3 regions of the Streptomyces sp. NPDC015130 genome follow, and region 3 is predicted to be linked to each of the others. Evidence: riboswitches for the same ligand, from Rfam matches in the RefSeq annotation. Region 3 holds a riboswitch; each other region holds the start of a gene.
What was found. Region 3 has a riboswitch for S-adenosylmethionine ahead of ACF08F_RS04720 (aminotransferase class V-fold PLP-dependent enzyme). Riboswitches for the same ligand answer to the same signal wherever they lie in the genome.
Positions count from the first base shown of each region.

Region 1: it holds a riboswitch for S-adenosylmethionine, as region 3 does, so the genes downstream of both, thrC (threonine synthase) here and ACF08F_RS04720 (aminotransferase class V-fold PLP-dependent enzyme) in region 3, are expected to answer to the same signal.
Region 2: it holds a riboswitch for S-adenosylmethionine, as region 3 does, so the genes downstream of both, ACF08F_RS10035 (IclR family transcriptional regulator) here and ACF08F_RS04720 (aminotransferase class V-fold PLP-dependent enzyme) in region 3, are expected to answer to the same signal.

Region 1 is NZ_JBIBVC010000005.1:400,384-409,991, forward strand. It holds gene ACF08F_RS13285 (hypothetical protein) at 1-1,411, shown strand, start outside; gene ACF08F_RS13290 (hypothetical protein) at 1,401-3,122, shown strand; gene groL (chaperonin GroEL) at 3,230-4,858, opposite strand; gene ACF08F_RS13300 (cold-shock protein) at 5,180-5,383, opposite strand; gene ACF08F_RS13305 (MoaD/ThiS family protein) at 5,820-6,095, opposite strand; gene thrC (threonine synthase) at 6,110-7,396, opposite strand; SAM riboswitch class I at 7,414-7,560, opposite strand; gene ACF08F_RS13315 (glucosyl-3-phosphoglycerate synthase) at 7,710-8,678, shown strand; gene ACF08F_RS13320 (DUF11 domain-containing protein) at 8,717-9,608, shown strand, end outside.
Region 2 is NZ_JBIBVC010000004.1:311,597-321,204, forward strand. It holds gene ACF08F_RS10030 (HEAT repeat domain-containing protein) at 1-1,408, shown strand, start outside; gene ACF08F_RS10035 (IclR family transcriptional regulator) at 1,437-2,159, opposite strand; SAM riboswitch class I at 2,349-2,490, opposite strand; partial or broken gene ACF08F_RS10040 (hypothetical protein) at 2,630-3,085, opposite strand; partial or broken gene ACF08F_RS10045 (molybdopterin molybdenumtransferase MoeA) at 3,214-3,732, opposite strand; gene ACF08F_RS10050 (molybdopterin-binding protein) at 3,899-4,252, opposite strand; gene ACF08F_RS10055 (MFS transporter) at 5,128-6,366, opposite strand; gene ACF08F_RS10060 (GH1 family beta-glucosidase) at 6,363-7,730, opposite strand; gene ACF08F_RS10065 (ATP-binding protein) at 7,934-9,355, opposite strand; gene ACF08F_RS10070 (hypothetical protein) at 9,603-9,608, opposite strand, start outside.
Region 3 is NZ_JBIBVC010000002.1:303,816-313,423, reverse strand. It holds gene ACF08F_RS04735 (Rieske 2Fe-2S domain-containing protein) at 1-1,042, shown strand, start outside; gene ACF08F_RS04730 (cytochrome bc complex cytochrome b subunit) at 1,039-2,664, shown strand; gene trpD (anthranilate phosphoribosyltransferase) at 2,803-3,867, shown strand; SAM riboswitch class IV at 3,943-4,059, shown strand; gene ACF08F_RS04720 (aminotransferase class V-fold PLP-dependent enzyme) at 4,281-5,681, shown strand; gene ACF08F_RS04715 (Lrp/AsnC family transcriptional regulator) at 5,752-6,033, opposite strand; gene ACF08F_RS04710 (rhomboid family intramembrane serine protease) at 6,030-6,764, opposite strand; gene ACF08F_RS04705 (hypothetical protein) at 6,923-7,165, shown strand; gene ACF08F_RS04700 (NYN domain-containing protein) at 7,199-8,563, shown strand; gene ACF08F_RS04695 (NlpC/P60 family protein) at 8,823-9,608, shown strand, end outside.

The sequences.
Region 1 (9,608 bases), on a different contig from region 3:
CACGGAGGCGCTCACCACGGACAACACCAACTGGGACACCGACGCGCCCTTCGCGCTCCCGCAGGGCACCGCCTTCGCGGACTACCCGGTCCGCGTCGAGTACCGACTCCCCGGCGGCACCACCACGAAGGCGACCGGCGCCACCTACAGCTACCGGCCGCACGTCGGCGTCACCGACCTGTCCTGGAACCGCCGGAGCACCAGCTACGACCAGCGCCAGGCCGTCCTCTCCGGGAGGACGACCTCCTGGGACCCGGCCACCGGCGCCCGCACCACCGCGCCCGGCGGCACCAAGGTCGCGATCACCCTCAACGCGCTGGACGGCACCAGCAGGGTCGTCAACGCCACCGCCACGACCCTCGCGGACGGCACCTTCTCCGTGACGATGACCCCAGGCGGCTGGGTGTCCGGCACGGCGACCGTGGTCACGGCCGGCACCGTCAACGACCCGGACGACGCGGCGCACCTCCCGTCCCTGGGCGTGGAGAAGCTCCTCTACCGGATCAGCGCCGACGTGAACAAGTACCGCGTGCTCGCCGGTACGGACGTGCGGGTCAGCGGGCACGTGGAGCGGTACACGCCGACCGGCTGGAAGCCCTTCCCCGGCGCCCCCGTCGTCGCGACCGGAACACAGCCCTACGGCTCCACCACGACGACCACCCTCGGCAGCGCCACCTCGTCCGCGACCGGCACGTTCTCCTTCAACGCGCGGGCCCAGTACAGCACCGACTTCGTGTACACCGCGCTGCGGTACTCGCCGTACTTCGACGACTCCCGCCCGTACGCCAAGAGCGACATCGTCGTACCGCAGCAGTTCTCGTACTCCGGGCACACGATCACCCTGGACGAGTACGGGGAGCTCACCGCCACGGGCGGCTTCGGCTCGGCCTACTGCCGCAACGGGCAGCCCGTGCAGCTCCAGGTCTCCTTCGACGCCGGGTCCACCTGGCGCGTCATGCGCTCCGGCATGACCGACAGCGGCTGCTCCTACCGCTTCACCACCCAGGGCTACGAGAGCGCCCTCTACCGGATCTACCACCCGGAGACCAACGAGCTGGTCGCCAAGGGGAGTACGTCCCTGAAGCGGGGCCGCACGCCCACCCGCTTCTCCGCCTTCACCATCAGCCCCACCCGGCCCACCGTGAACGGCAAGATGACCGTCTCCGGAACCGTCCAGCGCAAGGTCGGCGGCATCTGGAAGCCGCTCGCCGGAACCAAGCTGACCCTGCTCTTCAAGCCCAGGAACGAGAGCACGTGGTACTGGGTGACCAAGAGCGTCACCACCGACAGCAGCGGCCGGTTCAACTACCGCGCCACCGCCTACGGAGACGGCTCCTGGGCCATGTACCTCAACAGCACGGGCACCTACTTCTACAGCGACACGAAGGCGATCTACATCGATGCGCGCTGACCTCCGCCCCTCCCGCGCCCTGACGGCGGGCCTGGCCGCGGCCGCCCTCGCCGCGACGACCCTCGCCGTCACCGCCGCGCCCGCCACGGCGGCCGACCCGCTCGTCGGCATCGGCCGGGCCCTGACCGACGACACCCAGCGCGGCATCTTCCAGGTCACCGCCTGGACCGACGCCCCGTCCGCCAGGATCACCAAGGTCTCGGCGAAGGTCCGGCAGGGCGACACCGTCCTCGTCGACATCCCGACGCTCCCGGGGGTGGTCGACCCCTGGAACCCCTCGGCCCCCGCCAACACCTTCCGGCTGCCCGACGCGGCCGTGCTGAAGCTCGTCGAGGACGGCGGCCGCATCCCGGCCCTCGGGACGTACGCCATCGACGTCACCGCCACCGACTCGCTCGGCAACAAGCAGACCCGGACCGACGCCGGGCAGCTCGACTTCCGGCTCCGCCCCGAGATCACCCTCGTCCCCACCAAGCCCACGTACGCCGACCGCAACGCCCGACCCTCGGGCACCGTCGTCGGCGTCCAGCCCGGCTCCGGGGACCGGGTCGCGGTGACCGGCCTGCCGGTGACCGTCGAGCGGCTCGACCCGCCGCAGGACGGGACGCAGAGCCCGGCACAACAGGCGGTCACCGACACGGCCGGCCGGTTCACCTCGCCACCGTTCCCGATCTCCAGCGAGGACCTCGGCAGCCCGTCCCTCAGCTTCCGGACGACGGTCACGGCCGACAGCCCCGAGGTCCACGGCACCGTGACGCAGTACCTCAGCGTCTACGAGCACGTGCCGCGCAAGGTGGCCGTCACCGCCACCGCCGACAAGAAGCGGGCGCTCGACGGGCAGACCGTGACTGTCAGCGGCCGGATGACCGACCCGGCCGCGGCCGGCGCCCCCGTCGCGAACCACCAGGTGCGCGTGCGGCTCGGCGGCCCCACCTACGGAACGGGCCCGAGCGCCGTCGTCCGGACCGGCGCGGACGGCCGGTTCACCGCGCGGCTCGTCGCCGTCGCGGGCAAGGAGTCGGGCAACTGGTTCGTCGAGTCCCCCGACCGGTACGTGAGCTTCCCGGATCTCCACGGCGCGCTGGCCATCCCGCTGGACTCCCGCACCGACATCCGCACGTACGGGCTCTCCGCCGACGGCCGGGTCACGGTCTCCGGCACCTTCGGCGCCCGGTACGTGGCGGAACCGAACTTCACGGAGGCCCAGTTCATCCGGCTGGAACAGCTCGTCGACGGCGGCTGGAAGGCGATCGCCTGGGGCAGCGTGAACTCGGCCTACTTCAACGAGTTCACGGCCTCGGCGGCGAGCCGGGGCGGCTACTTCCGGCTCCGGCACCTCACCACCGACCAGTTCGCCGAGTCCAGCACCGGCACGCTGCGGCTCACCCGCCTCGACACCCGGATCGTCTCCCTGAACGCCGGCCCCGAGCCGGTCGCGAAGGGCGGGTACGTGACGGTCACCGGCGGGCTCCAGCACTACACGGACTACAACTGGCGCGCGTACGCGAACGCTCCGGTCGTCCTGCAGTTCCAGCCGCGGGGCTCCACCACGTGGAAGCAGATGGCGACGGGCCGGTCGAACGCGAACGGCAACGTCTCCCTGAAGGCGAAGGTCACCGGGGACGGCTCCTGGCGCATCCGCCACTACGGCGACAGCAAGCACTTCAACACCCCGGCCTCGGCCGGCGGTGACTACGTCGACATGCGCTGACGGCAGCGCACGGCGTCACGCCCGAGGGCGGCACCCCCCTTCCGGGGAGTGCCGCCCTCGTTCGTGCTGAGCTTCGCGTTCAGCGATGAACCACCGATCCCGGAGGATCAGAAGTCCATGTCACCGCCCGGCATGCCGCCGCCGGCCGGCGCGGACGCCTTCTCCGGCTTGTCGGCGATGACGGCCTCGGTGGTGAGGAACAGCGCGGCGATCGACGCGGCGTTCTGCAGCGCGGAGCGCGTGACCTTCGCCGGGTCGATGATGCCCTCGGCGATGAGGTCGACGTACTCGTTGGTCGCGGCGTTCAGGCCGTGGCCGACGGGCAGGTTGCGGACCTTCTCCGCGACGACGCCACCCTCCAGGCCGGCGTTGACGGCGATCTGCTTCAGCGGGGCCTCCAGGGCCAGCTTCACGATCGCGGCACCCGTGGCCTCGTCGCCCGTGAGGTCACCCTCGAGCTTCTCGAAGACGTTCGACGCCTGGAGCAGGGCGACGCCACCGCCGGCGACGATGCCCTCCTCGACGGCCGCCTTCGCGTTGCGCACGGCGTCCTCGATGCGGTGCTTGCGCTCCTTGAGCTCGACCTCGGTCGCGGCACCGGCCTTGATGACCGCAACACCGCCGGCGAGCTTCGCCAGGCGCTCCTGCAGCTTCTCGCGGTCGTAGTCGCTGTCCGAGTTCTCGATCTCGGCGCGGATCTGGTTCACGCGACCGGCGACCTGCTCGCTGTCACCGGCACCGTCGACGATGGTGGTCTCGTCCTTGGTGATGACGACCTTGCGGGCGCGGCCCAGCAGGTCGAGACCGGCCGACTCCAGCTTGAGGCCGACCTCCTCGGAGATGACCGTGCCGCCGGTGAGGATGGCGATGTCGTTCAGCATGGCCTTGCGACGGTCGCCGAAGCCCGGGGCCTTGACGGCGACGGACTTGAAGGTGCCGCGGATCTTGTTGACGACCAGGGTCGACAGGGCCTCGCCCTCGACGTCCTCGGCGATGATCAGCAGGGGCTTGCCCGACTGCATGACCTTCTCCAGGAGCGGGAGCAGGTCCTTCACGGAGGAGATCTTGGAGTTGACGATCAGGAGGTAGGGGTCGTCGAGCGACGCCTCCATGCGCTCCATGTCGGTGGCGAAGTACGCCGAGATGTAGCCCTTGTCGAAGCGCATACCCTCGGTGAGCTCCAGCTCCAGACCGAAGGTCTGGGACTCCTCGACGGTGATGACGCCTTCCTTGCCGACCTTGTCCATCGCCTCGGCGATGAGCTCGCCGATCTGGGTGTCGGCGGCGGAGATGGAGGCCGTGGAAGCGATCTGCTCCTTGGTCTCGACATCCTTCGCCTGCTCGAGGAGGGCGCCGGAGACGGCCTCGACGGCCTTCTCGATGCCGCGCTTGAGGGCCATGGGGTTGGCACCGGCGGCGACGTTGCGGAGGCCCTCGCGGACGAGCGCCTGGGCGAGGACGGTGGCGGTGGTCGTACCGTCGCCGGCGACGTCGTCCGTCTTCTTGGCGACTTCCTTGACCAGCTCGGCGCCGATCTTCTCGTACGGGTCCTCGAGCTCGATCTCCTTGGCGATGGAGACACCATCGTTGGTGATCGTGGGGGCGCCCCACTTCTTCTCGAGGACGACGTTGCGGCCCTTGGGGCCGAGGGTGACCTTGACGGCGTCAGCGAGCTGGTTCATGCCGCGCTCGAGACCGCGCCGGGCCTCCTCGTCGAACGCGATGATCTTGGCCATGTGAAGTGGTCCTCCCGGACATGGGGTGGATAACGCTCCAGGACCGCGCCGATGCCCGCGACGGACGGCCTGCGAGCCCGGCGGTTCCTTGCCCCACCTGGCCGCGGGCCTCATCTGCCCGATCCTCGTAGTAGCACTCTCACCTTCCGAGTGCTAACGCCAATGATTAGCACTCGCCCTAGGAGAGTGCAAGCGACTCTCGGGTTTCGGGCGGCTCCACGCCACGCCCGGGAGCGCGTGCGGGAACACGCGAGGGGCCCGCGTCCCCTCAGGGATGCGGGCCCCTCGACGGCGTTGCGTCGGTGGCCGATCGCGCCGCGCTCAGACGGCGAGCTTGACCATGTCCGCCTGCGGACCCTTCTGGCCCTGCGAAATCTCGAACTCGACCCGCTGCCCCTCTTCGAGGCTGCGGTAGCCATCCATCTGGATCGCGCTGTAGTGGACGAAAACATCCGCACCACCGTCGACCGCGATGAAGCCGTAGCCCTTCTCCGCGTTGAACCACTTGACGGTGCCCTGAGCCATGCCTAACTCCCCTATTACTGGCCCTTGCGCGGGAACCGCACTTCGCGGACCCGGGTCAGACCCTGCGCCGGAAGCGCGTCGACCGCCGCTGAATGTATCTGCCCAACTGCCCTCTGCAACAGGTCATTCGACCGAGAATTCTGGGCAGCCCGGAAAGGGGAATTAGGGAGAATCCCCGGAGTTCCGGGGCAAGTCGGGCCCGGCAAACCGCGCAGAACGTACACAACGCACACGCACTTTGGCTGCTTCCAGACGTGCGGAGACGCATTCTCATATGCGCCCGGCATGAGCAGCGGAGGGGACTTCCCCAACTCTACCCCGCTCAACCATGCAGAATTGCCCCTTCCGCTTTATGGCGCGGAAGGGGCAATTCAAGAAAGACGGGACAGCGCGGGAGGGCGGAGGGGGTGTCGGCCCCCTCCGCCGTGACCGGCGATCAGCCTCCGGCGACGGCCGGGATGATCGAGACGCCGGCGCCGGCCGGGGTGGCCGTCTCCAGGCCCTGCTCGAAGCGCACGTCGTCGTCGTTCACGTAGACGTTGACGAAGCGGCGCAGCTTGCCCTGGTCGTCCAGGACGCGGGCGGCGATGCCCGTGTGGTTCTTCTCCAGGTCCGCGATGACCTCGGCGAGGGTCGCGCCCTCGGCCTGGACCTCGGACTGACCGCCCGTGTAGGTGCGGAGGATGGTGGGGATGCGGACGTTCACGGCCATGTCTTCGTAGCCTTTCAGTGGGCCAGGCCGGCGTCGCGGAACGCGTCCAGGCTCGGGCGGATGGTGACGGTCGCCTGAGAGGTGTCGGCCACCGCGTCCAGGGTCTTGAGTCCGTCGCCGGTGTTGAGCACGACGGTGGTCAGGTTCGGGTCGATCAGACCCGCCTCGACGAGCTTCTTCGTGACGCCGACGGTCACGCCGCCGGCGGTCTCGGCGAAGATGCCCTCGGTCTGGGCGAGCAGCTTGATCGCCTCCACGACCAGCTCGTCGTTCACGTCCTCCACGGCGCCGCCGGTGCGGCGGGCGATGTCGAGGACGTAGGGGCCGTCGGCCGGGTTGCCGATCGCGAGCGACTTGGCGATCGTGTTCGGCTTCTGCGGGCGGACGACGTCGTGGCCGGCCTTGAAGGCGGCGGAGACCGGGGAGCAGCCCTCGGCCTGCGCGCCGAAGATCTTGTAGGGCTTGTCCTCGACGAGGCCGAGCTTGATGAGCTCCTGCAGACCCTTGTCGATCTTGGTGAGCTGGGAGCCGGAGGCGATCGGGATGACCAGCTGGTCGGGGATGACCCAGCCGAGCTGCTCGCAGATCTCGTACGCGAGCGTCTTGGAGCCCTCGCCGTAGTACGGACGGAGGTTGACGTTCACGAAGCCCCAGCCCTCGCCGAGCGGGTCGCCGATGAGCTCCGAGCAGAAGCGGTTCACGTCGTCGTAGTTGCCCTCGATGGCGACGAGGTCACCGCCGTAGACACCGGCCATGACGACCTTGCCCTGCTCCAGGTCGTGCGGGATGAAGACGCAGGAGCGGAAGCCGGCGCGGGCGGCGGCGGCGCCGACGGCGCCGGCCAGGTTGCCCGTGGAGGAGCAGGAGAGGGTGGTGAAGCCGAAGGCGCGGGCGGCTTCGATGGCCTGCGCGACGACCCGGTCCTTGAAGGAGTGGGTCGGGTTGCCCGAGTCGTCCTTGACGAAGAGCTTGCCGGGGGCGACGCCGATCTCGCGGGCGAGGTTGTCGGCCTGGACGAGCTTGGTCCAGCCCGGGTTCAGGTTCGGCTTCTCGGCGACGTCGGCGGGGACGGGCAGCAGGGGGGCGTAGCGCCAGATGTTGGCGGGGCCGGCCTCGATCTGCTTGCGCAGCGCCTCGGGGTCACCGGTGGGCAGGTCGTACGCGACTTCGAGCGGTCCGAAACAGAGTTCGCAGGCGAAGATCGGACCGAGTGCGAAGACTTCACCGCATTCGCGACAGGAGAGTCCTGAAGCGGGACCGAGGTCGACGGTGGTGGCAGAGGCGACAGTCTGTACAGCCATGGAGGCGAGGCCCTTTCTCCTCATCTTTCCCATGACGAACTTTTCGTCATGAGACGGATTTGGCACCTTCCCTAGCCGGGGACCTCGCTGGAGGACGAGACAAACCGACTGGAGGGTTGCCGGGGCTTCAACGGGCCGTTTCCCTCTGCCCCTCTGGATGAGCGGTATTCGATTGTGAAGCGCGGTGGACTTTCGTTCCTGCGCTCCGACGCGGGCGGCACCCCGACGTGCATCGGGCATCCGCGTTGTTCAAGACTGTAACCGAAGGCCCTGGCGCTTGGACGGGCCGTCCGTACCGCGAGATGGAGATCACGTGCTGGAAGAGGTGGAGCGCTGGCTGGACCGGCGGTCCTGGTCCGTGGCCGACCGGCCGATGGAGCGGATCCTCGCCGCCAAGCGGAACACGACGGTCAGCGTGGTGCTTCCCGCGCTGAACGAGGAGGCGACGGTCGGGGACATCGTCGCCGTGATCCGCCGCGAGCTGATGAGCGAAGCCGTGCCCCTCGTGGACGAGCTCGTGGTGATCGACTCGGGCTCCACCGACCGCACGGCGGAGGTCGCCGCGGCGGCCGGGGCGCGCGTGGTCGCGCGGGACGAGGTGCTCCCCCGGATACCCGCCGTCCCCGGCAAGGGCGAGGTCCTGTGGCGGTCGCTCATGGTGACGAGCGGGGACGTCGTGTGCTTCGTCGACGCGGACCTGCGGGACTTCTCCGCGGACTTCGTGACGGGGATCGTGGGCCCGCTGCTCACGGACCCCGGGATCGACTTCGTCAAGGCGACCTACGACCGCCCGTTCGGCGCGGAGTCCGATGAGCTCGCCCCCGGCAAGACCCCCGCCCAGGGCGGTCGTGTCACCGAGCTGGTGGCCCGCCCGCTGCTCAACCTGCACTGGCCGCAGCTGGCCGGTTTCGTGCAGCCGCTCGGCGGCGAGTACGCGGCCCGCCGCTCGCTCCTCGAACGCCTCCCCTTCCCGGTCGGCTACGGGGTGGAGCTGGGGCTGCTCGTCGACGCCCTGCACACGGTGGGCCTGGACGCGCTCGCCCAGGTCGACGTGGGTGTGCGCAAGCACCGCCACCAGGACGAGCGGGCGCTGGGCCGGATGGCCGCGGCCATCTACCGGACGGCGCAGCTGCGGCTCTCGCGCGGGCACCTGGTGCGGCCGCGGCTGACGCAGTTCGAGCGGGGCGAGGACGGGTTCACCCCCCGGACCTACGCGGTGGACACGGAGGAGCGGCCGCCGATGGTCGACATCACGGAGTACACGCGCCGCCGCGTGGCGTAACGCCCGTATATGATCCGCTTTGCCTACATTGCCCTTTTATGCGCTTCAGACAACATCACCCGGGCAGGGTCCTGGCGGCCATCGGCCTCACCGCGGGCACGCTCGTGTCCGCGGTGGCCGCTCCGGCCGCGGCCGACGTGGTCGAACCCTTCGGCAAGCGGTACGGCGAGTCCCTCTACGGCGACTTCACCACGATCGGCAACACGGTCATGGGCTGTCCCACCGAGCTCCCCGGCCCGGCCGCGCGCTGCGCGGCCGCGGCGAGGGGTGAGGGCTCCGACGACAACAACGCGTTCGTGATGCGGAGGATCGACGCCGCCGGCCTGTCGGCCGGGGGCGGCGCACCCGACTTCGGCTCCAGCACCGGCCACGTGAAGATCCCGGCGGGCGCCGAGGTCGCGTACGCCCGACTGTTCTGGGGCGGCAACGACGGCACGTACAAGGGGCCGGGCGGGGCGCAGCTCCGGCGCTGCGACATCTCGGGCGCCGACGTCACGGCCTCGCCCGGCGACCCGGCGACGACCGCGCCGGTGATCAGGGTGGGGACGGGGGCGGCGACGCCGGTCTCGATCGACAGCATGGTCGCCGACCCGGCCGACACGAGCGGCCCGCACTACTACACGGGCGAGTCGGACGTGACGGCCGCCTTCGCGGGCGTCTCGGGGACGGACGCGCAGGTCGCGGTGGGCAACGTGTGGGCGCCGAACGGCCGGGGCTGCGTGGCGGGCTGGTCGCTGACCGTCGTCCACCGCTTCCCCGGCCCGGACCCGGTCCGCGCCCCGGAGCGGCGGAACGTGTACGTCTACGGCGGCCACGTCCTGCAGCGCTCGAACTCCCCCGCCACCACCGTCACCGTCGACGGCTTCCGCCGCGGCCCGGGCACGGTCCGGGCGGGCGTGACGGCGTACGAGGGCGACCGGAACGCCCCGG
Region 2 (9,608 bases), on a different contig from region 3:
CGCCGAGCCGTTGGTCGGCGCCGGTGACCGTCAGGACCTTCTGAGAGCTGCCGTGGCGCGCGGACTACGGCTGCCCCCGGAGCTGCTGCGCATGTACGGGGGGCAGCCCCCGGCATCCGGAGGGAGCGAGGGAAGCGTCGGCGGCCCGCCCGCTCCCGAACTCGTCGACGCCATGGGACTCTCAGGCGACCCGTCCTTCGCCCCGTACCTCGGCGCCCTCCTCGGACACCCCGCCGTACGAGGCCGCGCCGCTCTCGCGCTGGGGCGACTCGGCGCCCGCGAGTGGACGGGCCCGATCGCCGGCAGGCTGTCCGAGGTGACCGGGCTCGACCACACCGCGTTCGCCGTCGCCCTGGAGCTGATGGGCGATCCCGCCGCCGTACCGCATCTGCTTCGATGGCTGGCCGAGAGCGGCGAGGAGCGGGTGTACGACGTCCATGACGCGCTCGTACGCCTCACCGGACGCGACCCGCTGCTGCCCGAGGGGGCGAGCGGGGCGGCGTACGCGGCGGCCGTGCGCGCCTGCTGGGCCGACGGTCGCACCGATCGTGAGCCCGTGCGGGTACGGGATCTTGTCGTCGAGTCCGACACACGGGCCCGGTTCTCCGTGGACGGCGGCGCGGGCCGGATTCGGATCGCCTTCGATCCGCCGTTGCCCGGTTCCACCTGGCCGCGCTGGAACCGGTCCCTGACCTTCGACGGGAAGCCGCTGTACCGGCTCGGCTCGTTCTGCGACACGTGCGAGCTGGGACTGACGCTGCTGGACTGGCCTGAAGAGGAGGCGAGGAGGATCGCGGCACGCATGCGCGGGCGGCTGGCCGCTCTGGACCGGCTCGACGCCGGACTGCTCACCGAGTGGAGCCCTGTGCTCGGCGAACTGGAGACCGGTCACTACCGTGCTCTCCTGCTCGACCTCCCGCTGGAGCAAGTGTCCGAGCCCGCCCGGTCCTGGTGGTACCGCCGCACGGCGGCCCGGGTGGAGGAGGACGACGACTCCGCGTACGACGACCGGCCGGAGGACTACTGGCCCGGCGTCTCGCACTTCCAGCTCACCGCGCCGGTCCCGGGCGGCCGGGTCCCGTCCACCTACGGCGCCGTCCTGCCCTCGCAGCCGCCGGAAGCGCTCGACAAGGCGACCGTCGCCCGGCACGCGGCCGCCATAGCAGCGGGGGAGCGGCCCGCCGCCGTGGTCCTCGGCTGGATCGACGACCGGTACGTCGAGGCCCGGCACGAGGAGCGATGGCTGGTGGGTGCCGTACTGGACGGTCACCACCGGCTCGCCGCGTACGCGACCGCGGGCGTGCCCGCCCGGGTCCTCCTGCTCGCCCGCGAGGGTGAGGGCGGGGCCACCGACGGCGGCCTGGAGGGACTGGCGGAGTTGGCAGCGGCGTACGGTCGCCAGGACTGACCGCAGCGCCGCGGACGCGGTGCCGTGGTCAGGGGTGGGAGAGCGCTCGGGTGAGGCGGTCGGCCGCGTTGACGGCGGCCTGCGCGAGTCGGCTGCCGGGGTGTCGGGTGAGCCGTTGGACGGGGCCCGTGACGGTGATGGCGGCGACGACCCGGTGGGACGGGCCGCGGACCGGGGCCGAGACCGACGCCATCCCGGGTTCGCGTTCGCCGATCGACTGGGCCCATCCGCGGCGCCGTACGCCGCTGAGGGCGGTGGCCGTGAAACGTGCGCCTTGCAGCGCCTGGTAGAAGCGCTCGGGTTCCTCCCAGGCCAGCAGGACCTGGGCGGCGGAGCCGGCCTTCATGGGCAGTGCGGTTCCGACGGGCACGGTGTCACGCAGGCCGGCGGTCCGCTCGGCGGCGGCGACACAGATACGTGTCTCGCCCTGGCGCCGGAAGAGCTGTGCGCTCTCACCGGTGGAGTCCCGCAGGGAGGTGAGGACCGGGCCGGCCGCGGCCAGCAGGCTGTCCTCGCCCGCGGCGGCCGAGAGCTCGCCGAGCCGGGGGCCGAGGACGAAGCGGCCCTGCAGGTCCCTGCCGACCAGGCGGTGACGCTCGAGTGCGAGGGCAAGCCGGTGCGCCGTGGGCTGTGCCAGGCCGGTGGCGGCGACCAGTTCCGCGAGTGTGGCCGGGCCCGACGCCAGCGCGCCGAGGATGACTGCGGCCTTGTCGAGGACGCCAACACCACTAGAAATATCCGGAATGTCCATGAAAGGGGTGCTCCAGTCTCGGTCCGCGAGCGATGACTCGCGGCGATCTCGCTCAGAGTGAGGGCGGGACGGTCAGCGGGGAAGGGCCGAAACGGCCGGCCGGCATGCCGCGGCGATCACGAGATGGGTGTGCGGAAGGCCCGGGACGGACAGAGCCGGGGCGAAGGGCAGCGCAGAGAGCACCGTGTCTCCTCATCTTTTCCCACGCCACGTTGGCGCGGGCCGGAGTTGGCACTGACCCCGACGGCGCGGCGCGAACGATGAGCGCCGAGTCGACCGGGGAGTTGCCGGGGCTTCGTAGGGCCGGTCCCTCCACCCCTCTGGATGATTCGCGAGGAACCATACAAGACTCCCGGGGCTGCCCGCCAACACCTTCCCGCTCCGGGATGCGGCGGGCCGGGTTGAGTCGCGGCAACGTCAGGGGGGTCCGCTGCTCCGGCTACCGGTGTTCGGTGCCGTCTGTCCGCGCTTCACGAGGGGCTTCGGCAGGCGCGTTCCCCGCCCGCAGTTCCCGTCGCAGAGCGCGCGGCGCCGTGCGTTCCTCGGCGCGACGCCTCAGCCAGGCAGGCCGGCGCTTGCGCGTGATGACGAGGAGAAGGATCAGGAGCGGGACAGTGGGTGTCGAACTCCTCAACTTGCCTGCTCCTTGCGGGTGTTGAGGCGTGCCGATGGGGCGAGTCGGCCTGGGAGGGGGTGAGGGGGCGGATGCGGAACAGGCAGTGGATGTCCCACCAGTTCCGGGGCAGCGCCGCGGGTGTGACCTGGTGACTCATGCGAGTGCCGACCGAGGTGGAGCCGGTGACCACGACGACGTCGGCGGCCTCGCTGTGCACGTGGACCGCATGGGCCAGTCCGCCGTGGGGATGGTCGGGCACGTGGCGCAACGCGACCGCCTCGCAGCCGAGTTCGGCGACGAGGCCGGGAAGGAGGGCCCCAGCGCGTCCCTGACCCGTCCGGGCTCCGGGGCACCCGAGTGCTGGAGTTCGGCGCCGGTGACCAGTGCGGCGACGCGGGGCCGGGGGCGTACCAGCAACGAGTCATGACCCGCGGCGGCGGCCAGGCCCACGAGCGCCGGCCCGATGCGTGTCCCGGCCGGAGCCAGACGGTCGCCGGCTGCCGCGTCCTCGCCGGTACGGCGGATGTGACGGGCTCCCGGCGGCGCGGCGCCGAACACGTGACCGTCGGTGCCCGTCACGACTTCGAGCGGGACGACCGCGTCCGCGCCGACCGGGACGACAGAGCCCGTGGCGATACGGACGCACTCACCGGGGCCGAGGACCCCCTGCCACGCCGTGCCCGCCCGCGCCGTTCCACAAACGGTCCAGGGCGGAGCGCCTGACACGGCGTACCCGTCCATGGCGGAGGTATCGAAGGCAGGATGCGGGCCGAGCGCCAGGACGTCGTCGGCGAGCGTCCGTCCGGTGGCGTCACGCAGAGGTGTACGGCGAGGGGGGACGGGGTGCGCGGCGTGGTGGGCGCGCACGCGGGCCTCGTGCCAAGGAACCGCTCGCTGAGGCGTCGGTGCGTCCGCGGAGGACGGTTCGGTAGCTGCGGAGGCGGGCGGGGGAGGCATGGTCTCCACACTCTGCCACCGGTGTGTCGGGTTGCGGCCGAACTCGTGTCCCCGCCGCGCCGACCGGCTCACCACCGGTGCGCACCGACCGTGAGCCGCGACTGCCTCACCCCGGCGAGGGCCGCACCCCCGTCCGGGAGCACTGCCCTCACCGCGAGTGCGTCGATCAGGCGGCGGAGAGGGAGATCTCCGTGGACTTGATCAGCGCGACGACGGAGGAGCCGGCGGCCAGGCCGAGGTCCTCGACTGCGTCCCTGGTGATCGCGGCGGTCAGCTCGCCGCCCTCGACGGAGACCTTCACGGACCCCATGGCACCGCCGGTCGCGACCTCGGTGACGGAGCCCGGAAGCTGATTGCGGATGGACAGTCCCTCGACCGGACCGGTCGCCAGGGCGACCTCGGTGGACTTCACGAGAGCCTTGACCGCGGACCCCTCGGCGAGGCCCAGCTCCTTGACGGCGTCGGCGGTGATGGCGGCGGGGACGGTGCCGGGGAGCTGGTGACGAATGGACAGGGTCATGGAACACGCCTCACAAAGCCGGAAAGGGAAGCATGCGTGGCGACCCGCGTCGCATCCGCCAGCCGAACGGACGCATGGGAATTGCTCGTTCAAAAGGCGGGCGAAGAAAACGACTCTGTGGGTCAGCACTCACCTGACCGGCGGATACGTCCTCGGGACAAGCCCTTGGGTCTGATGATGGCTGGGTCCGAATGAGGTAACTGCTCCACATGCCGCCACTTCATCGGCCTCAACTGTCTTTTGCTATTAGGCAATTCCTTCCGCTGTCAGGGTGGGAACCCGGGTCGGAGGCCGCCGCCAGGTGCGCGTGCCGCCGAGGGAGTGTCAGGACGCCTGCTTGGTAAGGGTCGTGGAAGAGGATCGGCGTGGAACGGCTCAGTCGTTCATCGGGGAACTCGTGCCGCTCTCGTCCGGTGACCGCATCGGCAAGACTTCATCCAGAAGTAACCTCGCAGATGTGCCCCTGGAAGGCCCGTCCTCCTCTTGGATGATCCACCGTAATGGCGCCTCGCGTGAGGGTCGTTTTCTGTGCCTGGATCCCATCGCGTCCGGAGGTCGGGGACTGCTTGACTGGCTCGCGTCGGCGCCGAGGTGGCGGAGTGGCTCTCGCGCCCTCGGCCGGTCGACCGGAAGGGCCCTGCGCGCTGTTCGCGGTGTTCTGTGCGCAGGGGCCCTTTGTAGTGCGGGACAGAACTCGGGAAGCGGTCCACTGCCGGTGAGGAGGGAGTCGCCGTCCGCCGACGCGGTCAGCGTGACCCGGCCGTGGACGGGCCGGGCGGCTGGACGAGTACGAGGACGCCACCGGACACTTCCTGGCCCGCGCCAGCGCCCGGTGCCCTGCATTCCGACCGCGGCACCGACTGCCGTCCGGTCGCTCAGGGCACCGAGCGGATGCGGCGGACCAGGACGGAGCCCGCCAGGGCCAGGCCGCCCGCGAGGGTGTAGAGGGCGGTGTATCCGCCGAGGTGGGTGACGACCGGGGCCGCGATCGCGGGGGCCAGGACCTGGGGGAGCGCATTGGCGATGTTGATCAGGCCCAGGTCCCTGCCCCGGTCCTCCGGGGTCGGCAGCACGTCCGTGAGGAGGGCGAAGTCCACGGCCGTGTACACGCCGAAGCCGAGGCCGAGGACGAGCGAGGCGACGATCGCGCCGGTCCAGGACTGCCAGACGGCGAGCAGCAGGGTGGCCGCGGCGATGACCAGCCCCGACCGGATGACGTAGGACTTCCGCCGGCCGCTGCGGTCCGAGCGGATGCCGCTGATCACCACGGTGGAGAGCAGGGTGAGTGCGTTGAGCGCCGTGAGGATGAGGACGCCGTTGTCCGCGTCGCCCTCGTAGTGCACGGCGTCGGTCAGGTAGTAGAGGAGGTACATGGTGCTGATGGAGTACGACAGGTTCATCAGGAACCGCGTCAGCCAGGCCCAGCCGAAGTCGGGGTGGCGCCGCGGGTCGATCCAGAAGCCGCTGAGGAAGGTCCGCCACCGGAAGGCCGGCCGGTCGGCGGGGGCGAGCGTCGAGTCGCGCCGCATCAGCACGTACGGGACGGCCGCGAGCACGGTGAAGCCCGCGCAGGCCAGGTAGCCGGCGGTGATGCCGCCCGCGACCGTGGCCAGTGCCGTGCCGACCAGGATGCCGATGACCTGGGAGACGCCGAGCCAGCCGCCGACCAGGCCGCGCTGCCGGGGCGGGACCTGGTCGGGGACGGCCGCGGTGAGTGCGGCGAACGCCGCGTTGAGGGCCAGCTGGACCAGGCACCAGCCGACGATCACGGCCGTGACGCTCGCCGCCAGGGAAAGGGCCACCAGGCCGGCGGCCCCGCCCGCCACCCCGGCGACCACCCAGGGGATCCGGCGCCCCGCGCGCGCCGTCGTACGATCCGACAGCGCCCCGAAGACGGGGTTCGCGACCATCGACACGGCCGCCCCCACTCCCGTCACCAGGGCCAAGGTGGCTGCCTTGTGATCGGGGGTGAGTTGCTCGGCCTGGCGCGCCAGGAGCAGTTGCAGCGGGCCGAACCAGCCGACCCAGACCCCGAGGTTGGCGAGGGACAGCGCGCTCACCCACCGGCCGCCCGGCGCGGCGACCGCGTCCGTGGCCTTCGGCTCGGCGGTCATCTGCCGCTCTTGATCAGGTCGCGGTACCAGGCGTACGACTCCTTGGGCGTCCGGGCGAGGGTCTCGTAGTCGACGTGGACGAGCCCGAACCGCTGCCGGTAGCCCTCCGCCCATTCGAAGTTGTCGAGGATCGACCAGATGAAGTAGCCGCGTACGTCGGCGCCCTCGGCCATCGCCTGGCGCAGGGCGCGTACGTGGCCCTCGTGATAGGAGATCCGGCGCGTGTCCTCGACCCTGCCCGTGCCGGGGTCCGGCCCGTCGCCGTACGAGCAGCCGTTCTCGGTGATGTACAGGGGCGGAAGCCGGTCGCCGTAGCGCTCACGCAGGACGGCGAGCAGTTCGCGCAGCCCGTCCGGGACCACCGGCCAGTCGAAGTCGGTGCGTTCGTACCCCTCGATCTCCCGGATGGCGAAGGGGAGTCCGGAGGGTATCTCGATGCCGCCGAAGGCGGAGGCGCCGGACGGAGTCGGGGCTCCGACGAGCATCGGGTTGTAGTAGTTGACGCCGTACCAGTCCAGGGGCGCCGAGATCGTCTTGAGGTCCTCCGCCACCGGGCCGGGCAGGAGGGAGTCCAGGCCGTCCGGGTAGGCGCCGGTCAGGATCGGGTCGGCGAAGAGGCGGTTGGTGAGCGTGTCGTACAACTCGGCCGCGGCGCGGTCCTCTTCGCTGTCGCCGGCGGTCCAGACGGGGCTGTGCGAGGCGGCTATGCCGATCTGGCGGGCACCCGCCGCGCGCAGGGCCTGGACGCCGAGCCCGTGGGCCAGGAGCTGGTGGTGGGCGGCGGGCAGCGCGTCGAAGACGAGCTGCTTGCCGGGGGCGTGTTCGCCCAGACCGTATCCGAGGAGAGTGACCTCGGCAGGCTCGTTGATGGTGATCCACAGGGGCACGCGGTCGGCGAGGCGCTCCGCGACCACGGAGGCGTACGCGGCGAACCGCTCGGCGGTGTCACGCTCCAGCCAGCCGCCCCGCTCCTCCAGGGCGAGCGGGGTGTCCCAATGGAAGAGGGTGGGCGCCGGGGCGATCCCCGCGGCGCACAGCTCGTCGACGAGCCGGTCGTAGAAGTCCAGCCCCGCGCCGTTGACCGGACCGTGGCCGTCGGGCAGCACGCGGGACCAGGAGATCGAGAAGCGGTAGGCGTCCACGCCGAGTTCGCCCATCAGCGCCACGTCCTCGCGGTAGCGGCGGTAGTGGTCGGTGGCCACTTCCGCGTGCGAGCCGTCCTTGACGCGTCCCTGCTCCTTGGTGAAAGCGTCCCAGGAGGAGGGGCCCCGGCCGTCGGCCGTGAGCGAGCCCTCGATCTGGAAGGCGGAGGCGGAGACTCCCCAGAGGAAACCGGGCGGGAACGGGGGGATGGGCACCGTCATGCGGACTCGCTTCGGTCGAGGCGGCGCGAATCCCTGACACGGGTGCGGGGAGGCGCTGCCGGGCGGGCTGCTCACGGCACCTTCGGGTCCCGGGGCCGGCCCTGTCAAGAGAAAGTGAACAATCCTCAACTTTTTCTGAAGGGCCTCTGACGCGCCTTTCCCGCCGAGGTGTCGTCGTCCGGTGCACCCGCCCGGCGCGGCTGTCAGTCGCCCGCCGCACCCGCCGCACCCGGCGCCGTCCGGGCCGAGGACGCCCTCCGGCCCCTGCGGCGCGAGCGCGGACGCCCCGGCGCCGTGCGCGTCGACAGCTGGAACGTGACCGCCACGCGGGCACCGCCCAGGGGACCGCGCGTGATGCGGACGGCGCCCCGGGCGGCGAGGGCCGCGCGACGCGCGATGTCGAGCCCGAGGCCGGTGGAGCCCGTACTCCCGCCGCGGGCGAGGGCACCGTCCGGGTCGGCGATGCCGGGGCCGGCGTCGTGAACCGTCAGTTCCACGGTGTGGGCCGTGCGGTACACCGAGACCTCCAGGGCGGTGCCCCGGGAGGTGTACCGGAAGACATTGCCCACGAGCGCGTCCACGACGGCCGTGATGTCCGCATCGGGGAGGCAGACGGGGGTCGTCTCGTCCGTGATCTGCAGGGTGCAGGGCCGGTCCTGCTGACCCGCGAGTACGGCCCAGAAGGCCGCGCGCCGACGGACGACGTCGGCGACCTCGCAGTGGTCCCCGCCCTCCCGCGGCCCGTCGGGCGATTCCTCGCCCCGCAGGGCCCGGCCCATCGGGCCGACGGCGAGCGGCGTACGAGCCTCGGCGATGATCGCGTTGAGCTCCCGCTCCAGTTCGGCGACGGCCGCCTGGATGCGTCCGGTGTCCGCGCTCGGCGCGATCCGCTCGACCGCCAGGTGCAGGGCGGTGAGGGGGGTGCGGAGCCGGTGGGACAGGTCCGCGACCAGTTCCCGTTCGACGGCGAGCAGGTCCGTCATGCGGTCGGCCATGGTGTTGAAGGCCGTGCCCGCCTCCTTCAGCTCCGGCGGACCCTTCGGCTGGACGCGGGTGTCGAGGTTGCCCGTGCCGAGCCGGCGTGACGCCTCGGCGAGCCGCTTCGCCGCCGTGACGACGGCGGAGCCGAGGCGGTCGGCGACCAGGACGGAGCCGCCGAGCAGGACGACCGCCAGACCGGCCATGACGCTCCACGACAGGACGACGCCGCGGGTCAGGTCGTCGTCGGGGACGAAGTTCTCCACCACCGCGACCCGGTCCTGGGGCAGGATCACCGGCTGCAGGTAGATCCAGCCGCCCGGCACGTCCCGGGAGATGGACTCGCGTTCCTTCCCGGCCCGGCCCAGCAGATCCGGCGGAGCGTGCCCCGCGCCGCCGACCGTGCTGCGGTCCGGCAGGTGGATGACCATGTGCTCGGCCGCGCGCAGCCCCGCCCCCGCCTCGCGCAGCTCGCCCGCGTCCGTGGTCAGGGCCAGGATCGGCGCCATCGCCGCCGCGCTCTGCTCGGCCGCCGTGATGCTCTGCTCGCGGGCGAGCGACATCACGAGCAGCCCCAGAGGGATCAGGAACGACAGCGCCACCATGGAGGTGACGGCCAGTGCCACCCCCGCCAGGGAGCGCCTCACCGCGAGGCCCCGGGCTCGTCGTGGCGTCTTCGGGGCCCTCGGTTCACGGGTGCAGCGCTCCAACGGGTAGCCGTGTGCCCAGCGCACGGTCGGGGGATTCGGGCCCGAGGTCCGGGCGACGGGCCGCCGGAGGATCTTCCGGTGCGACGTCAGCCGATACGACGTCTCCCGGTACGAAGCCCTCCGTGAGACGTCCTCCGGGAGTGGCGTTGCCGTCACCGGCCCCGCGATCCGGGACGACGGGCCGTCAGGA
Region 3 (9,608 bases):
AGAGATTCCAGAAGAGACCCTGCCGGCAGGGCAGGACACCGCGCACGGCGCGGTGAAGGTCGCCGACGACCCGTTCGCCGACCCGGGCCTTCCGCCCCACAAGCCGCGCATCCAGGACATCGACGAGCGGGCCGCCCGCCGGTCCGAGCGTGCGGTCGCCTTCATGTTCGTGCTGTCGATGCTGGCCACCGTCGGCTTCATCGCCTCGTACGTGATCTTCCCGGTCGACCAGATCGTGTACATCTGGCCCTTCGGCCGGGTGTCCTCGCTCAACTTCGCCCTCGGCTGGACCCTCGGTCTCGCCCTCTTCTTCATCGGCGCGGGGGCGGTCCACTGGGCCCGCACCCTGATGTCCGACGTCGAGGTCGCCGACGAGCGTCACCCGATCGCGGCGTCGCCCGAGGTCAAGGCGCAGGTCATGGCGGACTTCGCGGCCGGTGCCGCCGAGTCCGGCTTCGGCCGCCGCAAGCTCATCCGCAACACGATGTTCGGTGCGCTGGCGCTCGTCCCGCTCTCCGGCGTGATGCTCCTGCGCGACATGGGTCCGCTGCCCGAGAAGAAGCTCCGGGTCACCAAGTGGGCCCGCGGCAAGCAGCTGATCAACATGAACACGCACGAGCCGCTGCGTCCCGAGGACGTCGCGGTCGGTTCGCTGACCTTCGCGATGCCCGAGGGCATGTCGGAGCACGACCACGACTTCCAGGTCGAGATCGCCAAGGCCGCCCTGATGATCGTCCGGATCCAGCCGGAGGACATCAAGGACAAGCGCGAGCTCGAGTGGTCGCACGACGGCGTCGTCGCCTTCTCGAAGATCTGCACCCACGTGGGTTGCCCGATCTCCCTGTACGAGCAGCAGACGCATCACGTGCTGTGCCCGTGCCACCAGTCCACCTTCGACCTCTCCGACGGCGCCCGCGTCATCTTCGGCCCGGCCGGTCACGCCCTCCCGCAGCTGCGGATCGGCGTGAACGACAAGGGCTTCCTGGAGGCGCTCGGCGACTTCGACGAGCCCGTCGGTCCTGCCTTCTGGGAGCGCGGATGAGCACCGTGACCGAAACGACGAAGAAGGCGCCCGCCGGTGAGCGGGTCGCCGACTGGGCCGACGGTCGCCTGGGGATCTACACGCTGGCCAAGGCCAACATGCGGAAGATCTTCCCGGACCACTGGTCCTTCATGCTGGGCGAGATCTGCCTCTACAGCTTCCTCATCATCATCCTGACGGGCGTCTATCTGACGATGTTCTTCCACCCGTCGATGAACGAGGTGGAGTACGTCGGACCGTACGTCCCGCTCCAGGGACAGCTGATGTCCGAGGCGTTCAACTCGACCATGCACATCTCCTTCGAGGTGCGCGGTGGTCTGCTGATCCGGCAGATCCACCACTGGGCGGCGCTGATCTTCCTCGCCGGCATGTTCGTGCACATGATGCGTGTCTTCTTCACCGGCGCGTTCCGCAAGCCGCGTGAGATCAACTGGCTGTTCGGCTTCCTGCTGTTCTTCCTGGGCATGTTCACCGGCTTCACCGGTTACTCGCTCCCGGACGACCTGCTCTCCGGCACCGGTGTCCGCTTCATGCAGGGCGCGATCCTGTCGGTGCCGATCGTCGGCACCTACCTCTCGATGTTCCTGTTCGGCGGGGAGTTCCCCGGCGGCGACTTCGTGGCCCGGTTCTACTCGGCGCACGTGCTCCTGCTGCCCGGCATCATGCTGGGCCTGGTGGTCGCCCACCTCATCCTGGTGGTCGTCCACAAGCACACGCACTACGAGGGCCCCGGCCGCACGAACAAGAACGTCGTCGGCATGCCGCTGCTGCCCGTGTACATGGCGAAGGCCGGAGGCTTCTTCTTCCTGGTCTTCGGTGTCATCGCGGTCATCTCGGCGATCGCCTCGATCAACCCGATCTGGGCGCTCGGCCCGTACCGCCCGGACCAGGTGTCCACCGGCGCCCAGCCCGACTGGTACATGGGCTTCGCCGAAGGCCTGATCCGTGTCATGCCGGGCTGGGAGATCAACCTCTGGGGCCACACGCTCGTCCTGGGCGTGATGATCCCGCTGGCGATCTTCCCGGCGGTCCTGGCGGCCATCGCGGTCTACCCGTTCATCGAGTCGTGGATCACCGGCGACAAGCGCGAGCACCACATCGCGCAGCGCCCGCGCAACGCTCCGACGCGCACCGCCTTCGGTGTCGCCTGGATCACCGCGTACATGATCATGCTCGTCGGTGGTGGAAACGACCTCTGGGCCACCCACTTCCACCTGTCGATCAACTCGATCACCTGGTTCGTACGGATCTTCTTCTTCGTCGGCCCGGTCATCGCGTTCATCGTCACCAAGCGGATCTGCCTCGGCCTCCAGCGCCGGGACAAGGACAAGGTGCTGCACGGCCGCGAGTCGGGCATCATCAAGCGCCTGCCGCACGGTGAGTTCGTCGAGGTCCACGAGCCGCTCAGCCAGGGCGAGCTGCACCGCCTCACGGCGCACGAGCAGTACGAGGCGGCGGAGCTGCCGCCGGCCGTGGACGAGAACGGCGTGGAGCGCAAGATCGGCGCGCTGGAGAAGCTCCGGGTCAAGCTCAACAAGGGCTACTACGGCGCGGACAACCAGGTCGCCAAGCCCACCGTCGAGGAGTACAAGGAGATCCAGAGCGGCCACGGCCACCACTGATCCCCTGACCTTCCCCTGATGCAGGTCGCCACGGTGAGAGCCCCGTCCATTCGATGGACGGGGCTCTTCGCCGTCCCCGAGGGTCGATAGGGTGAGTGTCGTTACCTGTTACGTGCAGAGCAGACAAGAGGAGCGGCCATGAGCGCTGTGCACCCCGCTGGAGGCGACTTCGCGGCGGGCCGCTCCTGGCCCGTCGTCCTGGACGGTCTTCTCTCCGGCCGCGACCAGAGCGCCGACGACACGGCCTGGGCGATGGACCGCATCCTCCGCGGCGAGGCCACCGACGCCCAGATCGCCGGCTTCGTCGTCGCCCTGCGCGCCAAGGGCGAGACCGTGGAGGAGATCACCGGTCTCGTCCGGACCATGTACGAGCACGCCAACACGATCGAGGTGCCCGGCCCCTCCGTCGACATCGTCGGCACCGGCGGCGACGGGGCCAAGACCGTCAACATCTCCACCATGTCGGCCATCGTCGTCGCCGGCACCGGGGCCAAGGTCGTCAAGCACGGCAACCGGGCGGCGTCCTCCGCGTCCGGCGCCTCCGACGTCCTGGAGAAGCTCGGCGTCAACCTGCAGCTGACCCCGAAGAGGGTCGTCGAGGTCGCGGAGGAGGCGGGCATCACCTTCTGCTTCGCGGTGAAGTTCCACCCCGCGCTGCGGCACGTCGCGACGGCCCGCAAGGAGCTGGGCATCCGGACCGTCTTCAACTTCCTGGGCCCGCTCACCAACCCCGCCCGGGTCAGGGCCCAGGCGACCGGTGTCGCCGACCCCCGGATGGCCCCGATCGTCGCCGGGGTCCTCGCGGACCGCGGCTCCTCCGCGCTCGTCTTCCGCGGCGACGACGGCCTCGACGAGCTGACCACCACGGCCACCTCGCGGGTCTGGGTCGTCCGGGACGGCGCGGTGCGGGAGGAGGCCTTCGACCCCCGGGACGTGGGCATCGGGATCGTGCCGGTGGAGGCCCTGCGCGGCGCCGACGCCTCGTACAACGCCGACGTCGCCCGACGGCTCCTCGCCGGGGAGCCCGGACCCGTACGGGACGCGGTGCTGCTCAACTCGGCGGCGGCGCTGACGGCCCTGGAGCCGGGTGGCGGCACCCTCGCGGAGCAGCTGCGGGCCGGAATCGAGAAGGCCGCCGAGTCGATCGACTCCGGGGCGGCCGGCCGGGCCCTGGAGCGCTGGATCGCTGCCAGCAACGCGTAGTCGACCCCGAGGCCCCGGTCCAGTATGCGGACCGGGGTCTTGCGCTTCGGTGATCATGTGGCAGGATGCATGCCAGGTCATGAGTGACAGCTACGAAGCCCCGGCTTGCTGTCCGGCAACCCTCCGTCCGTGGCGGGGTGCCCCGGGTGAAGACCAGGCCGTGGACAGCAAGGTCCACGGCAAGCGCGGACCCCTCGACACACCAGGGGTCCTGGTCTCTCGAGGAGCGTTTTCCGTGAGCAAGCGAATGCGATAGGGCGAATCCGCCCCTTCTTCACCCTCGGAACAGGGTCACTTCCGCGTACCCGTGTGCGCTCCCGACGTCCCCGAGGCATCACCCGTACCCCGCCGCCTCCCGGCCGCGTACGGCCCCCTTTGAAGCCATTCCGCACCGCCCGCCGGGAGATACCGCCATGTCCGCATGCCCGAACACCGCCACCGCCACCACCGCCGTCTCCGCCGCGGAGTCCGCCGACCCCTGCTGCGCCGCCCCGCTGCCGGTGCTCGGCCGGGACGTCACCGTCCCCCTCGTCACCGGCGGCGAAGTGACCTACGCGGCCCTCGACTACGCCGCCAGCGCCCCGGCGCTCCAGCGGGTCTGGGACGACGTCGCCGCCTACGCCCCCTACTACGGCAGCGTCCACCGCGGCGCCGGCTACCTCTCCCAGCTCTCCACCGACCTCTTCGAGAACAGCCGCGCCACCGTCGCCGAGTTCCTCGACTGCCGCCCCGGCGACCAGGTCGTCTTCACCCGCTCCACCACCGACTCGCTCAACCTGCTCGCCCGGACCGTCCCGGCCGGCTGTGAGGTCTTCGTCTTCGAGACCGAGCACCACGCCTCCCTCCTCCCGTGGCAGGACGCCCGCGTCACCTACCTCAACGCGCCCCGCACCCCCGCCCAGGCCGTCGAGACCCTGGAGCGCGCCCTCGCCGACCGCGACCCTCACGGCCCCGCCCTCGTCTGCGTCACCGGCGCCTCCAACGTCACCGGTGAGCTGTGGCCGGTGAAGGAGCTCGCCGCCGCCGCCCACGCCCACGGCGCCCGGATCGTCCTCGACGCCGCCCAGCTCGCGCCCCACCACCCCGTCTCCGTGCGGGAACTGGACGTGGACTGGGTCGCCTTCTCCGGGCACAAGCTGTACGCGCCCTTCGGCTCGGGCGTCCTCGCGGGCCGCTCCGACTGGCTCCAGGAGGCCGAGCCCTACCTCGCCGGCGGCGGTGCCTCCCGCAAGGTGGCGCGCCGCGCCGACGGCGGCGTGGACGTGGAGTGGCACACCACCGCGGCCCGCCACGAGGCCGGCTCCCCGAACGTCATCGGCGTCTACTCCATCGCCTCCGCCTGCAAGGCGCTCACCGAGGCCGGCTTCGACCAGCTCGTCGCCCGTGAGCGGCACCTGATCGACACCGTCCGCGCGGGACTCGCCGAGGTTCCCGAGGTGCGGGTCCTCTCGCTCTTCGGCGACGACGCGCCGCGCGTCGGCGTCATCTCCTTCGTCGTGGAGGGCTGGAACAGCTCCCACTTCGCCGCCGCGCTCTCCGCCGAGTACGGCATCGGCGTCCGCGACGGCCTCTTCTGCGCCCACCCGCTGGTCCGCACGCTCCTCGGCAGCGACCCGCAGGACCCGGGCGAGTGCGGCGCGCCCGAGGCCGCCCCCGGCGAGCGCTCGCTCAACGCCATCCGGGTGAGCTTCGGCGCCGGTACGCCGGACGAGCACGTGGAGCGGTTCGTCGGCGCCGTGAAGGAGCTCGTCCGGGACGGCGCGCAGTGGAAGTACCGCACCGAGGACGGCCGCTGCGTCCCGGACCGCGGCTGATCACTCACTCGTACGGGTGAAGGGGGCCTCCCGATCGGGAGACCCCCTTCATCTGTGCGTGTGCGCGGCCTCAGGACTCCAGGCCGATGGCGAAGGCCGCCTCCAGATCGTGCTGGGAGTAGGTGCGGAACGCCACGTGCGTGTCCGTGGCCTCGACGCCGGGGATCTTGCTGATGCTTCCGGGGATCACGTCCGCCAGGTCGTCGTGGCGCGACACCCGCACCATGGCGATCAGGTCGTAGGTGCCGGTCACCGAGAAGACCTCGCTGACGCTGTCGAGCGAGGCGATCGACTCGGCGATCTCGGGGATGCGGTCCACGCTGGTCTTGATGAGCACGATCGCGGTGATCACGGCTGGCTTTCTCCCTCGGTCGCCGCGGCTGGTGCCTTCACTCTATCCCCACCCCGGTAGCGGCCCCAGGCGTACAGGAAGCCGACGGAGAAGCCCACCACATGGGAGAGATAGGCGACGCCGGGGCCCGGTCCCGCCGCCCGCGCCGCCAGCCACTGGAGCACGAACCAGAAGATCAGCACGATCCAGGCGGGAAAGCGCAGCGGCAGGAAGAAGAGGAAGGGGAAGAGGCTGGTCACCCGGGAGCGCGGGAAGAGGAAGAGGAAGGCCCCGAGCACCCCGGAGATCGCCCCCGACGCCCCGACCAGCGTCTGCTCGCTGTTCGCGTGCGCCACCGCGTACCCGACGAGGGCGAGGTAGCCGGTGCCCAGGTAGAAGAGGGCGAAGCCGACCGGGCCCATGCGTTCCTCGGCCATGGCGCCGAAGACGTAGAGGAAGAGCATGTTCCCCAGCAGGTGGAGCCAGCTGCCGTGGACGAAGAGCGCGGTGAACGGGGTGAGCAGGGCGCGGGGTTCGCCGCTCATCAGCTCGGCGGGGACCACGCCCCAGCGGCGGAAGTACGTGCTCTGGGCCGCGAGGAGCGCGTCGCCCGTGCCGTACACCGGGTTGAGGCCGGAGACCGGGCTCACCGCGAAGAGCAGACAGCAGGCGGCGATCAGGCCGTAGGTCACCGTGGGGCCGCCGCGGGTGCCGCGCCAGGCACCGAGGGCCGCCGCTCGCCAGTCGATCATGGACAGATCATGGCGTACCGGTGCCGAACTGGACAGAGTGCCTCGCCGTGCTCCGGTGTACCGGGGAGGCCGTAGGGTAACGGGCAGTACGACAGCGGTTCGACGGCGCACCGCGGCTCCCGCACCTGGCACCACACGACAGGAAGAAGGACGGACCGATGACGACGGTTCCCCTGCCGACCGACGAGACCCGCTGGCGCTGCACGCTCTGCGGCAACCTGACCCGGTTCGACGTGACCCGCTCCTCGAAGGTCGTGGAGTACGTCCATCTGGACCTCGCGGGCGAGCCGACGGTCGAGGAGCGGCAGGTGGTCAGTGAGACCATCGAGTCGGTCCGCTGCCGCTGGTGCAACGCGGTGGACCAGATCGAACTGGTGGACAGGCCGGGCGCCGCCTCCTGAGGGACGGCGCGGACGACATAGGGGTGACGGATCGTGGAGCAGCCCGCGCACGGTGGAGAGCCGGCCGGCGCGGCAGGTGACGCTGCCGAGACGCTCGAACACCCACTGACGGAAGGTGTACGTCGGAGGGTCGTCGCGCTGGTCGCCGACGCCTTCGGCGGGCTGACCGTCGCGGAGCTGCCCGGCCCCCTGCGGCAGTACGCCCGCTTCACCGCGAGCCGGCGGGCCAAGTTCGCCGGCAACGCGATGGCGGCGGCCCTGGAGAGCGATCCGCTGTTCCGGCAGCGGATCGGCGAGCGCTTCAAGCAGGCCCAGCCCGAACTGGCCGGAGCCGTCGAGACGGGCACCCCGCCCGCCGCCGCGGACCCGGTCGACGTGGCCGCGGCCGCCTATGTGCTGCGTCCGGTCGGCTGGGTCAAGCTCGTGGCCGCCGCGGGCGAGGAGGCCCAGCGGGCGGACGCCGAGCGGGCCGACGAGGCCGGGCGGCGCGAACTGGAGCGGCTCCGCGAGGAGCTCGCCACCGCGAGGGACCGCTCGCGCGGCGAGACGGAGCAGCTGCGCCACGACCTGGAGGCCGCCCGGAAGGAAGCGGAATCGCTTCATCGCAAGCTGCGCAGCGCCCAGAGCGACGTGAAGCGCGGCGAGGCCGCGATGCGCCGCGCCCAGGGCGAGATCGACGCGGCGCGGGCGGAGGCGGCGGCCCAGGTGTCGGCCGCCGAGAGTGAGAGCCGGCGGCTCAAGGCCCGGCTCGGCGAGGTCGAGGCGGCCCTGGAGGCGAGTCGCAGGACCGCCCGTGAGGGCCGCTCGGTGGAGGACATGCGGCTGCGGCTGCTGCTCGACACCGTGCTCGACGCCGCCCAGGGGCTCCGTCGCGAACTCGCGCTGCCGCCCGTCTCCGTGCACCCGGCGGACACCGTGGACGCCGTGGAGCCGGGCCGGATGTCCCCGAAGGACATCGCGGCGCGGGCGCTCTCCGAGACCGACCCGGCCCTGCTGGACCAGCTGCTCGCGCTGCCGCAGGCCCATCTCGTCGTCGACGGGTACAACGTCACCAAGACCGGTTATCCGACGATGCCGTTGGAGAAGCAGCGGCTGCGCCTCCTGGGGAGCCTCTCGGCTCTCGCGGCCCGTTCGGGCGCCGAGGTCACCTGTGTCTTCGACGGGGCGGAGCTGGCGGCCCCGGTGCTGCTCGCGCCGCCGCGCGGGGTGCGGGTGCTGTTCTCCAAGCCCGGCGTCACGGCGGACGAGTTGATCCGTCAGCTGGTCCGGGCCGAGCCGCCCGGGCGGCCCGTGGTCGTGGTCTCCACCGACCGCGAGGTGGCCGACGGGGTCGCGAAGGCGGGGGCGCGACCGGTGGCGTCCGCCTTGTTGCTGAAGCGGCTTTCGCGCCTCTCGTAGGGACCTCGTAACTCCTGGGCGTTATGCCCGAATTGTGGGTGGCGTACCGTCAAGTGGCCATCACTGGCCGTGTGGTGCGTGTGAACAAAGTGCTGCGCGAGCGATATTTTTGCCGGTGGGATTTGAACTGATCACAACTTGGTCACTAGGGTCAGGGGTCGAACCTTCGCACGGTCGATCACTCATCCGGGGTGGCGGCGGAGGAACCGCCTGCCTCTCAACCGGTCGGGCGGCTCTGAGGAAGAAGGAGACCGCCTTCGTGGCGTCCCACCGTCGACCCAAGCAGCCGAGCCGGGCCCGTGTGACCGTGCTCACCGCGGCCGCGGCCGCGGCCGTCGCCCTCTCCGCCCAGGGAGCGCAGGCGGCCCCCAAGCCCAAGATCGACGAGGTCAAGTCGAAGGTCGACGAGCTGCACCACGAGGCCGAAGAGGCCACGGAGCAGTACAACCAGGCCGAAGAGCGCCGGGGCAAGCTGCAGGACGAGATCGGGAACCTCCAGGACAAGGTGGCCCGCGGTCAGCAGGAGCTCAACACCCTGCGCGACCAGATCGGTTCGGTCGCCAGCGCTCAGTACCGCTCCGGCGGCATCGACCCGGCGCTCCAGCTCTTCCTCTCCGCCGACCCGGACACCTACCTCGACAAGGCGTCCGCGATCGACCAGCTGAGCGCCCAGCAGGCCGACGTGCTCACCTCGATCCAGGCCAAGCAGCGGACCCTCGCGCAGCAGCGCGCCGAGGCGACGACGAAGCTCGCCGACCTCGAGGACGTCCGCAAGACCCTCGGTGCGAAGAAGAAGAAGTACCAGGGCAAGCTCGCCGAGGCCCAGAAGCTCCTCAACACCCTCACGGCGGAGGAGAAGGCCAAGCTGGAGCAGGAGGAGCGGGCGAAGGAGCAGCGCGCCAGCCGCGCCGCCAACCAGCGCGTCGACCTCGGCAACGAGGCCCCCGCGAGCGGTCTCGGCGCCGCCGCGCTCGCCGCCGCCGCCACCCAGGTCGGCAAGCCGTACGTCTCCGGCGCCGAGGGGCCCAACGCGTACGACTGCTCC